Regions from separate parts of the Pontiella sp. genome, predicted to be linked through region 2. Evidence: riboswitches for the same ligand, from Rfam matches in the RefSeq annotation. Region 2 holds a riboswitch; the other holds the start of a gene.

Region 1 (10,999 bases), on a different contig from region 2:
CCGCTTCAAAAACAAAACAAAAGGATAATGGATCGGTCCTATTGGCCCGGCCCAATCGCTACACGGTTGTAGCGAATCGGCTTCCGTCGGTAATTTTCGTCGAAAAAAAGGCCGATGATCCGATAGGTGAAATCAGCTTTTAATTTTTTTGGGTTTGCAGACCTTGTCCTTTTTCTTGACCACGGCTCCGCACTTTGAACATTCGAACTTGCCGTCGGCATTGCTCTTCTTCGGTTTGTCTTTTTTGCATCCCATGGATTTGTCCTCCAAGTAAGGGAATTCCGGAATCGCGGTGGCTGGATCCGAGTTGCGGCCCGGAGGCGGCAAGCATCCCACCCCGCCGCAACCCATCATTCCTTGAATTCGATCTTATCGCCGAGGCAGGTATCCACCAAGGCGGCGGTTTTGAGCCAAGGATGGTTCGGCGGCACCACCTTGGTATGCCCGGCCACCTCCGCGAGCGGGACGGCCACGCAGTCGTTCCCGTTGATCCCCACCATCACATTGTAAACGCCGTCGTGCAGCAGCTCGCCCGCCTTGGTTCCAAGCCGGGTAGAAAGCAGACGATCGGTCGCCGTCGGCGATCCGCCGCGCTGGACATGCCCCAACGAGGTGTAGCGGACTTCGATCCCCGCCGCCTGCTGGATTTCCCGCGCAACGCGGCTGGCCACCGGTTCCTGGATCAACCCTTCGACTTCCTCCTGCGGTTGCGCTCGCTCCGCCCGATTCTTGTCGTTTTTAGGGACCGCGCCCTCGGCTACGGCAATGATGGAAAACCGTTTGTTGTGATGGCGCCGCTCCACCAGATGCGCCACCACATGTTCGAGATCGTACGGGATTTCAGGCAGCAGGATCACGTCCGCCCCGCCCGCAATGCCCGCGCCCAGCGCCAGCCAGCCGGCCTTGTGGCCCATGATTTCGCAGACGATCGCCCGGTGGTGGCTGCTGGCCGTCGTATGCAGGCGGTCGATCGCCTCGGTTGCAATCGCCATCGAGGAGTCGAACCCGAAGGTGATATCGGTGCCGGCCACGTCGTTATCGATGGTCTTGGGCAGCGTGAGCACATCCAGCCCCGCTTCGTGCAGGCGCATGGCGTTCTTCTGCGTTCCGTTGCCCCCAAGGCAGACGAGACAGTCGATGTGGTTTTTGCGGGCGTTGGCGATGGCGACCTCGGTCATATCCATCTCGGTTCCCCCCATCGGCATCTTGTGCGGCTTGTCGCGGCTCGACCCCAGAAAGGTGCCGCCGGTGGTCAGGATGCCGGAAACATGCTTGTCTTCGAGCATCATCATCCGGTTTTCCACCAACCCGCGAAACCCGTCCAAAATACCGATCACCTTGGTACCCTGCCCCTGCGCGGCCTTGGCCACGCCGCGTATCGCCGCATTCAGCCCCGGGCAGTCTCCGCCCGAGGTCAAAATCCCGATCGTCTTCGTTTTCGTTTCCATCCCGATCTCCGACTGTTTTTGTACTAATTCATCCGCCGTGCCGCGAGCCCAAAGATTAAAAACAAAAAGCCCCGAAAAACGGGGCAAAGCGTGGTGCGAACCTATTGCGCGGGGGCGGCAGCATCGGTCTGGGCCGGGATGCCCGCGCGTGCGCCCGCCCCCTCGATCTTCTGTTCTTCGATGCGGACCATATGCTCGAGAATGACGAACTGCCATATGGCGACGATGATCAGCATTGCAACAAAGACAATGCCAATGCTGATCCAGATCGCTTTTTCATTGCTCGATTTCCGCCAAAGGTGCAGGAGGCGGCGCAGACCGGAGTTCTTGCTGCGGCGCTTGCGGGAATGGTCGTCGAACGCCCGCTTCGAAGCGCTGCGGCGCCGGCGTTTTTTTTCGGGAGGCTTGTTGCCAAAAGGCAACGGTTCGCGCTGTTTGTAGATGTCGGTATTTGGCATAACTTCCTGCTTTGTTAAAAGATCGCAAAAATTAACTCAATCCCCCCGGCGCGTCCAACTATTCCCCACCCAAAAGCTCGACGGTTCGCTCGATGACGCCCAGATTGCCGGCAACCACGCCGCCGGCGCGGCGGCCGAGCTCGGCCCGTTCCGCCGGATGTTCCAGCAGTTGCCCGATCGCCTCCTCCAGGGCCGCCGCGTCCGGAACCTGCCGGATTGCGCCGGCCTGGAGGAACTCGGGCATGACCGCCGGGAAGTTTTCCATATTGGGGCCCACCACGACCGCCTTGCCGTAGAGGGCGGGCTCGATCGGGTTCTGCCCGCCGTGCTCGTGCAGGCTCTTGCCCACGAAAATGAGGTCGGCAACGGAGTAGAAGTTCCGCAGCTCGCCCGTGGTATCGACGAAAAGGAGATCGGGGGCTTTGGCACCGTCAAACGCCGCCGCCTCGCTCCTGCGCACGAAGGAAAGTCCCTGCTCCTCGAAACAAGCCTCCACCTCGTCGCGGCGCTCGACATGGCGCGGCACGACGATAAGGAACAGGTTGGGATTGGCCGCGCGCAACCGCTTGTAGATTTCGCAAAGCGTCTGCTCTTCGCCGGGCCAGGTCGAACCGCCCAGCAGCACCACCGCATCGGCCGGAACCCGGATCTTTTGCATCACGCCCTGCGCCACTTGTTCGCCTGCGGGGTCGCGCTGGGCAACGTCGAACTTGACCGTTCCCATGCGGTGGACATGCTCTTTCGGCGCACCGATCCCGATCATGCGCTCCGCATCGAGATCGCCCTGCACGCAGATCGGATCGATCCGGCGAAGCACATCGGCCGTGAGCGATTTGAGCTTGCGGTAGCCCTTGTAGGACCGCTCCGACATCCGCCCGTTCACCAGCGAAACCGGAATACCCCGGTTGTCGGCCAACCGGATCAGGTTGGGCCAAAACTCGCCCTCGACCAACACGATCCGTTCGGGATTCACGATGCCTAGCACCTTTTTTATGACGGCCGGCAGATCGACCGGGAAATAAAACAGAACGTCGCGTTCGTCGATCTCCTTGCGCCCGATGGCATGCGCCGTCGACGTGGTCGTACTCAGCGCAAAATACGCGTCCGGATGGCGTGCGCGATAGGCCTTGATGAAACGGAGCGCCACGTAGATTTCGCCGACGCTGACCGCATGCACCCAGATCCGCCTTTTTTCGCGCAGTCGCGCCTTGGTCTGCGTACCGAAATGGCCGACGCGTTGCTCGAAATGCTCCCAATAGCCCCCGCGGCGAACCATCCGCGTCAGGAACTTCGGCAGCATGAATAGAAACACCACCGGGAACAACAAATTATATACAATCCAAAGCATCGGGGCATCATACGGAAATCCATGCCCAACAAAACCAAAATGACTCCGCAAAACGGCGCCGCGGGCGACGCCGCCCCCGCCCCGACGAAAGGCAGGCAAACAGGCCTGCCTTTCGCTTTATTGGGGAGCGTCTACTCCCGCGCCCAACCTAGTAGCGGTAGTGATCGGGCTTGAACGGACCGGTCTTCGGGATGCCGAGATAGTTCGCCTGCTTGGCGGTCAGCGTATCGAGCTTGACGCCGATCTTTTCGAGATGCAGGCGGGCGACCTCCTCGTCGAGGATCTTCGGCAGCGTGTAGACGCCGATCGGATACTTGCCGGGGTTGCAGTAGAGCTCCATCTGGGCCAGCACCTGGTTGGTGAAGCTGTTGGACATCACGAAGCTCGGATGACCCGTTGCGCAACCGAGGTTCACCAGACGGCCTTCGGCCAGCAGGATGATGCTGTTGCCCTTCGGCATGGTGATCTTGTCGACCTGCGGCTTGATGTTGGTCCACTGGTATTTCTTCATTTTCTCGACCTGGATCTCGGAATCGAAGTGGCCGATGTTGCAGACGATCGCCATGTCCTTCATCTGCTTCATGTGTTTTTCGGTGATCACGTCGCAGTTGCCCGTGGTGGTCACGAAGAGATCGCCGATCTGTACGGCCCGGTCCATGGTCATGACTTCATACCCTTCCATCGCGGCCTGAAGCGCGCAGATCGGGTCGATTTCGGTCACGACAACGCGGGCGCCCTGCCCAACCAGCGACTGGGCGCAGCCCTTGCCGACATCGCCGTAGCCCGCAACGACCGCCACCTTGCCGGAAAGCATTACGTCGGTGGCGCGCATGATGGAGTCGACCAGCGAGTGGCGGCAGCCGTAGAGGTTGTCGAACTTCGACTTGGTGACCGAATCGTTGACGTTGAAGGCCGGGAAAAGGAGCTCGCCCTTTGCGGCCAGCTGATAGAGACGATGCACGCCCGTGGTGGTTTCTTCGGAAACGCCGAGGATATCCTTGGCGATGCGCGAGAAACGGTTCGGATCCTTCTTCAGCGCCTTTTTCAGCTGCGCGTAGAAAACGGCTTCTTCCGCGCTGCCGGGTTTCTTGTCGAGAATGGACGGATCCTGCTCGGCCTTGAAGCCCACCTGCACGAACATGGTGGCGTCGCCGCCGTCGTCGAGGATCACGTTCGGGCCGAGGCCATCGCCCCAGTCGAGAATACGGTCGGTGTATTCCCAATATTCCTCCAGCGTCTCGCCCTTGACGGCAAAGACCGGCGTGCCCGTTTTGGCAATCGCCGCGGCGGCGTGGTCCTGGGTGGAAAAGATGTTGCAGCTTGCCCAGCGCACTTTCGCGCCGAGTTCCTGCAGGGTTTCGATCAGCATGGCGGTCTGGATCGTCATGTGGAGCGATCCGGTAATGCGCGCGCCCTTGAGCGGCTTCTCCTTGCCGTACTTTTCGCGCAGCGCCATCAGCCCCGGCATTTCATATTCCGCCAGCCCCATCTCCTTGCGGCCGAATTCCGCCAGCTTGATATCCGCAATAACGCAATCCAATTCCCGTTTCTTCGCGGCTTTTTTCGCCGTCTTCTTTTTACCCGCCATGGCAAGTACTCCTGTGTGGTTAATTTTCAGCACGTTGGTCGCAAAGGAAGCGATGGTTCATCCCGCCGGCCTCGCGAACTTCTTTTTTAAATTTTGCTCCCGACAACGATCAATACGGAAAGGTCGGGCGTGGCCCCGGGAAGCGAATCGATCACGCTGGGGTCAATGCCCGCACCGTGCAGCCACTCGCGAATCTCGATCGGATCGAAACCGAGCCACTGGTCGGCCCACTCCTCGCGCGCCCACTCGTGTTCGTGCCGGACGAGATCGAGAATCACCAGCTTGCCGCCGGTCTTCAAGCCGCCGGCGGCGGATCGAACCACCTGCTCCGGACTCGAGGTGTGGTGCAGCGCCTGGCTCAAAAAAACCGCATCGAACTCCGGTTCGGCGAACCGCAGTTCCTCCAGGATTCCGACCCGCAGCTCCAACCGATCCGACAGGCCGCTCTCGGCCGCCTTTTCGGCCACCAGCTTGAGCATTTTGCCCGATTGGTCGACCGCGACGACCTTGGCCGCAAAGCGCGCGAGCAAAAGCGCCAAGGCCCCTTCGCCGCAACCGAGATCGGCAACCATCTGCCCCTCGAACCCGGCGGCCAGCCCGGCGGCCAGCGCCTGCCAGCCCCCGCCCGGCTCGGTGAGCGAACCATAGCGCCCGGCAATTTGATCGAAAAACTCGCGGCTCTTCTTGCGCCGGATATCCAACACCCGCTCAACGGCCGCCTCATCGCGGTTGGCCACCGGAATATCCTTCAGCCGTTCATTGAGGATCTGCGCAAACGCCGCATCGCGGAACAGCTCGCCGCGGTTGTAGAAAACCGATGTGCCGTCGCGTCGCGACGAGACCAGCCCCGCCTCGCGCATCGGCTTCAGGTGGCGGCTAACGGTCGACTGCGGCATTTCCAGCGCCTGCACCAGCTCCGCCACCGAAAGTTCCGCTTGGTCGACCGACCGCAGAATCCGCAAGCGGCCCTCATCGGCCAGCGCTTTGAAAATGTCAAGAATCTCACCCATTATCCATATATCCGAATTTGCGGATAAAAGGCTATTTCCCCCCGGATTGTCAACGCCGGCGAACAAAAAAGAGACCCCGCCCCAATCCATCCCGCCCGTTCCGGCTCCGGGGCCGCCGCCCACACTTGCGCAAGTGTGGGCCTGCAAGCCGATGGCCGCGGCGGTTTTGGAAAGAAGGAGGCCCCGGAAGCTGGCTGGGGGAACATGCAACCGACGGCAGGGCCGCCGCGCGGCTCAATCCTCGGAAGGCTTCCAGTGGGACCGGAAGACTTCGTAGCCGGCAACCCGCAGCTGCGACTCGATCTCGGCGATGTGCTGCCGGTTTCTGGTTTCGATGGTGAAGGAAACGTTGACCTCGCCGACGGGGACGTCTTTCGAGTAGCGGTGCTGATAAACCTCGAGAATGTTTGCCCCGGCTTTCCGAATGATGCCGAGCACCTTTTCAAGCGCGCCGGGCGAATCTTTCAGCGGCGTGGAAAACTGCGCAATGCGTCCGCCGAACTCGAGGCCCCGATCGATGATGCGCGAAAGCATGGTGATGTCGATATTGCCGCCCGAAACGACGGAGACGACCTTCTTGCCCGCCACGCCGCCGATTTTTTTGTTCAGCAGCGCCGCAACGGCCACCGCGCCCGCGCCCTCGACGACGACCTTTTCGTATTCGAGCAGCATCAGGATGGCATTGGAAATCTCATCGTCGGTGACCGTCACGATCTCATCGACATAGCCGCGGCACAGCGCAAACGTGTTCTCGCTCACCCGCTTGACCGCAATTCCGTCGGCAATCGTATTGGTTCCGACGAGCGTTTGCACCGCGCCGGCGGCGAGGGAATCCTTCATGCAGGCGAACCCTTCCACCTCGACCCCGATCACCTTCACGTCGGGGCGGACGCGCTTGACATAGGCGCCGATGCCGGCAATCAGTCCGCCGCCGCCGATGGGAACAACGATGGCATCGAGGTCGGCGCCAAGCTCATGATCGAGCACTTCGATGGCGATGGTCCCCTGCCCGGCGATAACCCAGGGATCGGCGAAGGGATGGACGTAGACCAAGCCCTGCCGGTGTTCGAGCTCGCGGGAAAGGGCATAGGCGTCGTCGTAGGAGGTGCCGTGCAGAATCACTTCCGCCCCCCAGAACTGGACGCCGGTCACCTTGACCAACGGGGTGGACTCGGGCATGACGATCACCGCCCGAATCCCCATCCGGTGCGCGTGGTAGGCCACGCCCTGGGCGTGGTTCCCCGCGCTCGCGGCGATGATGCCGCGCTTCTTTTCCTCTTCCGAAAGCTGCAGCAGCCGGTTGAGGGCGCCGCGTTCCTTGAACGCGCCGCTCATCTGCTGGGTCTCCATTTTGAGCAACATGTCGCACCCGGCCAGATCGGAAAACACCTGCGCCCGCCGCAACGGCGTCTCGATGACATTGCCTTTGACGTTTTCGTACGCTTGCTCGATATCGATTTTGGAAACCATCACTACGCCTTCCTTTCCACGGATAAGATCCGGAGCCACGCGGCTCCGGCGGGGAGCGCCTTCCAAGGCCGGATCAGGAGTTTCTGATCTCGGCGGAGATGCGCATGGAGCAATATTGCTCGCCGCACATGGAGCAGTAGTGCTGGTCGGTCTTGTCGCGCTCTTCGGGCGGAAGCGAGGCCAAACGGTATTCCTTCGCCCGCAGCGGATCGAAGGTGAGATTGAACTGGTCGACCCAGCGGAATTCGCCGCGGGCCTTGCGCATCGCTTCGTCGCGGTCCATCGCGCCGGAAACGCCCTTGGCGAGGTCGGCGGCGTGGGCGGCGATTTTGTGGACGATCACGCCCTCCTTCACATCGTCGCGGTTCGGCAGGCCGAGGTGCTCCTTGGGCGTCACGTAGCAGAGCATGGCCGTGCCGTGCCAGCCGATCACCGCGCCGCCGATGGCGGAGGTGATGTGGTCGTAGCCCGCCGCAATGTCGGTGACCAGCGGTCCGAGGGTGTAGAACGGCGCTTCGAAACAATCTTCGAGTTGCTTGTCCATGTTGGCCTTGATCTTGTCGAGCGGCACGTGTCCGGGGCCTTCGATCATGACCTGGCAGCCGTATTCCCAGGCAATCTTGGTCAGCTCGCCGAGGGTCTTGAGCTCGGAAAACTGGGCTTCGTCGTTGGCATCGGCGATGCAGCCGGGGCGCATGCCGTCGCCCAGCGAGAAGGTGATGTCGTAGGCGCGCATGATTTCGCAGATTTCGCGGAAGTGGGTGTAGAGGAAGTTTTCCTGGTCGTTGTCGACCATCCACTTGGCCATGATGGATCCGCCGCGGCTGACGATGCCGAGCTTGCGCACCTTGGCCGCGGGAATATCTTTCTTCAGGACGCCGGCGTGGATGGTGAAATAGTCGATCCCCTGCTCGGCCTGTTCGATGAGCGTGTCGCGGTAGAGTTCCCAGCAGAGGCCGTCGGCGTTGTCGTCGATCTTCTTGAGGGCCTGGTAGAGCGGCACCGTTCCGATGGGCGTCGGCGCGTTGCGGACAATCCATTCGCGGGTGTCGTGGATGTCGGCCCCGGTGGAGAGGTCCATCACGGTATCGGCGCCCCACAGCGTGGCCCACTGCATCTTTTCGACTTCCTCTTCGATGGAGGAACCCAGCGCGGAATTGCCGATGTTGGCGTTGATTTTGGTGCGGAACTTCCGGCCGATGATCATCGGTTCGGCTTCGGGGTGGTTGATGTTCAGCGGAATCACGGCGCGCCCGGCGGCGACTTCGGCGCGGACGAATTCGGGCTCGACCATTTCGCGGATGGCCACGAATTCCATTTCGGGGGTGACGATGCCCTTTTGGGCATAGGACATCTGGGTAACGGACTGCCCCGGCTTGGCGCGGAGCGGTTGGCGCCGCAGGCCTTTGAAGGCCTTTTCCGAGTTGGAAAGAATATCGACGCCGGAAGCATGCACCTCGACATCGCCGCGCTCGGCGATCCAGTTTTCGCGAATGGCGGGCAGGCCCTGCTTCAGGTCGGGCTCGTAGGAGGAGTCGGTGTAGGGACCGCTGACGTCGTAGACGGGCAGATCCTCGTTGTCGCCGTGCAGCTTGATCGTGCGGAAGGGAACCCGGATATCCGGGCGCGATCCTTCCACGTACGTTTTTTCAGACCGGGGAAAATATTTGCCGTAACCACTCATAATTCAGTTATCCGTTATCAGTTATTCGTTGTTGGTTCAAAAACCCGGAAGGGAAAACCAATTAACCGTTGACCAAAACAGATAACTGCTTTCGAGGCGAAAGCCGAAGGAACAGCTTCGCTTCCCTTCGCGGCATGACCCGCACAGGTTCCAAGGGTTGGAATCTCAGACAGCACCGCCGTCTCCCCTAGCGAACAAGGGAGCACGCTACTCAATCAGCGTAGGGTTGCAAGCCATAATCGGGAGAAATCCCTATTTCCGGCTGCGGCGGGCGAGGGTGAAATAGGCCAGAACGCCGCTGGCGATGCCGCGGGCGCAGGCCTCGCGGTAATTGGCCGTGTTGAGCAACGCCTCTTCTTCGGGATTGGTCAGGAAGCCGCATTCCACCAGCGCCGCCGGGCACGGGGCATTCTTCAGAACGGAATAGCGGGCCCGGCGCAGGCCGCGGTCGTTGCGCTTGGTGGCCTTGACGAGGTTGCCCTGCAGATTGAAGCCCAGCACCGCATTGGCGGCATCGAAGGAGTTGTTTTTCATGGCGAACGTGTCGCCGGGCTGGCCGTAGTGGTTGCTCGAATCGGCTCCCTCGACCGTCATGATGAAGGTTTCCACCCCGTGGGCACTGGAATCGCCGGCGCCATCGGCATGGATGCTCACGAAAAGGTCGGCGCCCACGCTGGCGGCATAGTCGGTTCGCTGCTGGAGCGAGGGGATGATGTCGGTCGAACGCGTCAGGCGCACCTGGATGCGTTTGGCCTCGAGCTGGGCCTTGACGCGCAGGGCAATGTCGAGCACCACCTGCTTTTCGCGGATGTTCGTCCGGGGCCCGGTTGCGCCGGGGTCGCTGCCGCCGTGGCCGGGATCGAGCACCACCACCTTGGGCGTGCGCTTCTCGAGATAGGCATAGGAGCGCATGATGCAGTCGATGCCCTTCTTGAAATCCGCCTCGCGAATGGCCCACTCCTTGCCGGACAGGCGGCAGGGATGATGCAACCAGACCATGATGCCGTTGATCCATGCGCGGCGGCTGTTGGTCTCGATTTCGATGGTGTTGTACTTGTTTTTCAACACGCAATTCTTGCCCGACATGGACATCTTCATGGTGTAGAGCCGCGCGATATAGCTGAGCGAAACCGTCCCGGTGGGCGACTTTGCCTCAACGGGCTTCGTGCTTCCGCACCCCGCAAGTAGGACCGTGTTGAAGAGAAAAAGCTTTCTGGTAATCGGATGCATAAAACCTCGAAATCAAGCTACTAAAAAAGATTTAGGTTTGGAAAGAGCCGATTCAATCCGTTTTAATGGCGGGCATGTCGTACAAAGGAATCAACGGACAGCTGGTCGAGGGTTTGCGCAGAGGACTGACGGCTGTGGGGATCGTGCTATTCATTGGCACGGCCGGCTACCGTTTCATCGAGGGGTGGAACTGGATCGACAGTTTCTACATGACCGTCATCACCGTCACCACGGTCGGCCTAAACGAAGTCCATCCGCCCTCGGACGCCGGAAAAATTTTCACGACCTTTCTGTGCGTCGGGGGGGTTGCCGTGATGGTCTACTGCCTGGCGCGCATCGCCGAATTCATGTTCCAACGCAGCATCGGCAACGTTTTTGGGAGAAGATCGATGATGAAAAAAATCAGCCAGATGAAAAACCACGCCATTATTTGCGGCTATGGCCGTACCGGGATGCAGGTCGTGGCCGAACTGCAGGCCGCCCACATGCCGTTTGTGGTGATCGAGGAAAACGCGGAACAGGCCAAGCGCATGGCGGAGCTGGAAATCCCCCACATCCTGGGCGACGCCACCGAAGAGGAGCCCCTCGAAGCCGCCCAGATCGGCCAGGCCGACTCGCTGGTCGCCGCGCTCGACACCGATGCGGAAAACCTGTTTCTGACGCTGACCGCGAGCGGGCTCAGCAAAAAGCTGCGCATCATTGCCCGCGTACACGACCCCGACAACTCCCGCAAGTTCCGCAAGGCGGGGGCGCACCGCGTGGT
Region 2 (4,347 bases):
ACGTCAGCCAATCCGCCAACTTCGTAAATACCTCTAACATGCCGCACTCCTATTCGTTTCCCTCAACGTTGGTCATTTGACCATTCCGCCAAGCGTTGTTCAAAAATAATCTCATTTTACCAAGGCCGCCTGCGCCTTGGCGTTGCTTTCGATGACGGCCTCGACACAGCTCATGAAATTCATGACGCACGGCACCTTCATTTTATAATAGACCTGCTTGCCGCGCTTGTCGTCCTCGACGATGCCCGCCTGCTTCAGCACCGAGAGGTGCTTCGAGATCGTCGAAAAGTCGGCATCGATCTGATCGACGAACTCGCAGACGCACATTTCGCCGGCCGACAGCTGCTCGGCCATCCACAAGCGCGTCGGATGCGCCAGCGCCTTGAGCACCTTCGCCTTCGCTTCGTACAGCAATTTTTCCTTCGCATTCATGAATTGTCCCTCAATTAATATTTGGCAATATAGCCAAACGTTCGGGTTTAGCAAGCCCGATTTCGGAAAAAAGTGAAAATATCCTGGAGTGCGGCGGCAAGCGAAGCGCGACACCGCTTTCGTGCACGCCGAGCGACGGTTAAAGCGCCGTCGCGTCGCAAGCTCCTTGCCGGCGCACTCCAGGAAAAACCGGCGCACTCCAGGAAGAACCGGCGCACTCCGGAACCCTTTACAAAATATATTCGCCAACATCGGCCAAGGAGTCGAAGACGGGGGCGCCGCAGGCTTCGAGGCGGGGGCGGCTGTTGTGGCCGCAGGCAACCAGCGCGCAGTGGACCCCCATGGCCTCGGCCACCTCGAAGTCGTGCAATGTGTCGCCGATAAAGAGCACTTCCGCCGGATCGAGCACGAGCCCGTCCATGTATTTCAATCCGTTTTCCACCTTGCCGGCGGCATAGATATCGTTAAGGCCAATGACGTCGTCGAAGAACGGCGTTAACTTGAAATAGTCGACCGAATGCAACAGCGCGCCCTGCTCATAGGCCGAGAGCACCGCCTGCGGAATCGCCTTGGCCCGGAGCTCGGCAATCAGCTCGCGGGCGCCTTCGTGCAGCGGGCACTCGTATCGGCGCGCGGTGTACTCGGCGATAAACTCCTCGGCCAGCACGGGGTAGGGATCGGTCGCGTAGTCGAACCCGAGCTGGCAGTAGTATTGATCGACCGGGAAGCAGAGTTTGTCGCGGTAAAGCGCAACATCGATCCGAGGCAGGTTGCGCCGCTCCAGCATGTGGTTGTTGATCTCGGTGCAGAGCGAGGTGTCGTTCCACAGCGTGCCGTTCCAGTCCCAAATGATGTGTTTGAATGTGCCCATTGCCCGAACCTTGGAGAACTCCCGGCGACTTTAACAAGACCATTCTCGCGAAATGAGCCCGGCCCGGCGGCGTTGGGGGATTGCGTCCCCAAATGCCGGCGCTTCCTGCTTTACTTCCTCCGGCGGGCTTGGCAACGTCGCTCCTTAGTCACCCGGGGTGCCGCTTCGAAGTTCGAAACGTGCTGAGATCATACCCGTTGAACCTGATCCGGATTATGCCGGCGCAAGGGAGCGTTGAATCGACTTCCAGCGTTCCCGGGTTCCCGGGAACGCTTTTTTGTTGGAGTACCGAACATGAAACTGACCGTAAACGGAACGGCCCACGAACTCGGGGGCGACGGCACCATCGATGCCCTGCTCGACGAGCTGGGCGCAACCAAGGCGCACACGGCGCTGATGGTCAATGGCAACGTGGTCCCGTCCGAACAATGGGCAACCACCCCGCTGAACGAAAACGACGAAGTGGAAATGCTCGTCTTTGTCGGCGGCGGATAACCAAAACCCGCAAAGACACCGCGCACGCAAAACCGGCACCCTTCGGGATGAATGAGGTCTACACCATGAATGAAGATGTTTTAAAAATCGGCGATCAGAAACTGGGCTCGCGCCTGTTTCTGGGAACGGGAAAGTTTTCCTGCACGCAGGCGATGATCGATGCGGTCAAAGCCTCGGGCACGGAGCTGGTGACCGTCGCATTGCGGCGCTTTAACCGCGCACAGGCGGAGGACGATCTATACGGTCCGCTTTCGCAACTCAAAAACGTGCGGCTGATGCCGAACACCTCCGGCGCCATGAACGCCAAGGAAGCCATCCGCGCCGCGCTGCTCGGCCGCGAGCTGAGCAAGAGCCCGTTCGTGAAACTGGAGATCCACCCCAACCCGCACCATCTGTTGCCGGACCCGATCGAAACCTACGAAGCCGCCATCGAGCTGGTGAAGCAGGGCTTCCTCGTCCTCCCCTACATTCCGGCCGATCCGGTGCTGGCCAAGCGGCTCGAAGACGTCGGCTGCGCGGCCGTCATGCCGCTGGGCGCCGCCATCGGAACGGGCAAGGGACTCTCCACCGCCGAAATGATCAAGATCATCGTACGCGACGCCAACATCCCCGTCGTGGTCGACGCCGGACTGCGCGCGCCGTCCGAGGCCGCCTGCGCGATGGAGATGGGATGCGACGCCGTGCTCGTCAACTCCGCCATCGCCGCCGCCGACAATCCCTCCGCCATGGGCGCCGCATTCAAGGGCGGCGTCGAAGCCGGTCGCATGGCCTATCAAGCCGGCCTGATGCCGACCAGCGAAGTGGCCGTGGCCTCAAGCCCCCTAACCTCGTTCCTCGCCACTCAAACGGACTAACCAGCAGCCCCCCTCCCCGCCCATGAAAACACCACTTCCAGCGTGGTTGAGCCCGGAACCGTGGCTCAACCTTGAATTCAGCGCCGCCGATGTACAACGCGCGCTCCATGCCGACGCGCCGAACGAGAAAACGCTGGCGGCCCTGCTCTCGCCGGAAGCCGCCCACTTTCTCGAACCGATGGCGCAGCGCGCGCAAACCATTACGCGGCGGCACTTTGGCCGGACCATCTCGCTCTACACCCCGCTCTACCTCTCCAACTTCTGCAACGGCGGATGCCTCTACTGCGGCATCGCCGCCGACCGCAAGGCCACGCGCAGCGTACTCGACACCGAGCACCTGCGCCACGAAATGGAAGCCATCCGCGCGATGCACCTCGAAGAGCTGGTGCTGCTCACCGGCGAACGCATGCCCGAAGCCGATGTGGACTATCTCGAAACCTGCGTTTCGATCGCGGCGGAATACGTGCACAACGTAACCGTCGAAGTCTTCCCGATGGCGGAGGCGGAATACCGCCGGCTGGCCGAAGCCGGATGCACGGGCGTGACGATCTACCAGGAAACCTACGACCCCGTCGTCTACGAACGCATGCACCGCTGGGGCGACAAGCGCGACTTCGCCGCGCGGGTCGATGCCCCCGACCGCGCACTGCGCGGCGGCATGCGCACCATCGGCATCGGCGCCCTGCTCGGCCTGGCCGACCCGCGCCACGACATCCTCTGCGTCTACCGCCACGCCAAGCATCTGCTGAAAACCTATTGGCAGGCCGGCGTCTCGATTTCCTTCCCGCGCATCCGCCCGCAGCTCGGCGGTTTCGAGCCCGATTTCCCGGTCGACGAAAAAATGCTGGCCCAGTTTGTGTTCGCGCTGCGCATCTGCCTGCCGGAAATTCCGCTGGTGCTCTCCACCCGCGAGCCGCGCCGCGTGCGCGACGGCATGGCCGGACTCGGCATCTCCAAAATGAGCGTGGCCAGCAAAACCACCGTCGGCGGCTATAGCGAGGACTCCGAGGAATCGACTGCGCAGTTCGAGATTTCCGACGACCGCGGCATCGACGAATTCAACGCCATGCTCCGCGCCAAGGGTCTCGAACCGGTCTTCAAGAACTGGGACGCCACCTACCGCGAACCCGCCCGCTACCAGAAAGCATAAGTTCTCACCACAAAGCACGCCGGATATTCTTTTCCGCTGCGGCCTCGGGACCTCCCGCGCGGCGGGCGGCATTCCGATGGCTTCTTCCGTAGCTTTCCAAGCGCGAACGGCCCCGCCTGCGGCGCTTCCGCCGCTCAATCCGGAGCAATTTTTCCGGCGTCAACGAGGCAGGAAGCGGATCGACAAAAACATAGCGGTCATCGATCAGAATGCAATTGTCCGAAATCAGCAGGAGGTCCCCCTCCAGCACAAAGCTGAGCTTCCAATTTATGGACTCTTTCCGCATCGCCTCACAACCCTTGATGAGCATCCAATATTCCGCAATTGCCCGTTGGGCTCATGAGTTTGCTGATGAGGGCGTCGGGTTTGAAAGGTTCCTGTCTTCCGCAACGGTCGGCGGCGGGCAGGTAAAAGATTCGTGGGTAAAAAATGATCACGCGTGGATGTTTTACCCCGCATCTTTCACTTGAAAGCATACGAAGTCGTTCCGACTGCGGGAGAAGGATGGGCAGAAAAATGAACGGCAGAAAGATGGGTGGCGGGCT

Evidence for each region. Region 2 has a riboswitch for thiamine pyrophosphate ahead of thiS (sulfur carrier protein ThiS). Riboswitches for the same ligand answer to the same signal wherever they lie in the genome.
Region 1: it holds a riboswitch for thiamine pyrophosphate, as region 2 does, so the genes downstream of both, thiC (phosphomethylpyrimidine synthase ThiC) here and thiS (sulfur carrier protein ThiS) in region 2, are expected to answer to the same signal.

The regions. Positions count from the first base shown of each region.
Region 1 is NZ_JBFJYW010000001.1:22,160-33,158, reverse strand. Features, by position in the region: gene ABYO54_RS00160 (hypothetical protein) at 133-255, opposite strand; gene ABYO54_RS00155 (6-phosphofructokinase) at 351-1,448, opposite strand; gene ABYO54_RS00150 (hypothetical protein) at 1,550-1,906, opposite strand; gene ABYO54_RS00145 (3-deoxy-D-manno-octulosonic acid transferase) at 1,965-3,254, opposite strand; gene ahcY (adenosylhomocysteinase) at 3,403-4,842, opposite strand; gene ABYO54_RS00135 (ArsR/SmtB family transcription factor) at 4,929-5,852, opposite strand; gene ilvA (threonine ammonia-lyase) at 6,087-7,322, opposite strand; gene thiC (phosphomethylpyrimidine synthase ThiC) at 7,396-9,006, opposite strand; TPP riboswitch at 9,112-9,205, opposite strand; gene ABYO54_RS00120 (N-acetylmuramoyl-L-alanine amidase) at 9,259-10,236, opposite strand; gene ABYO54_RS00115 (TrkA family potassium uptake protein) at 10,311-10,999, shown strand, end outside.
Region 2 is NZ_JBFJYW010000297.1:191-4,537, forward strand. Features, by position in the region: gene ABYO54_RS14285 (ArsR/SmtB family transcription factor) at 112-432, opposite strand; gene ABYO54_RS14290 (HAD family hydrolase) at 662-1,303, opposite strand; TPP riboswitch at 1,447-1,553, shown strand; gene thiS (sulfur carrier protein ThiS) at 1,598-1,798, shown strand; gene ABYO54_RS14300 (thiazole synthase) at 1,864-2,652, shown strand; gene thiH (2-iminoacetate synthase ThiH) at 2,675-3,802, shown strand; gene ABYO54_RS14310 (hypothetical protein) at 3,807-4,112, opposite strand.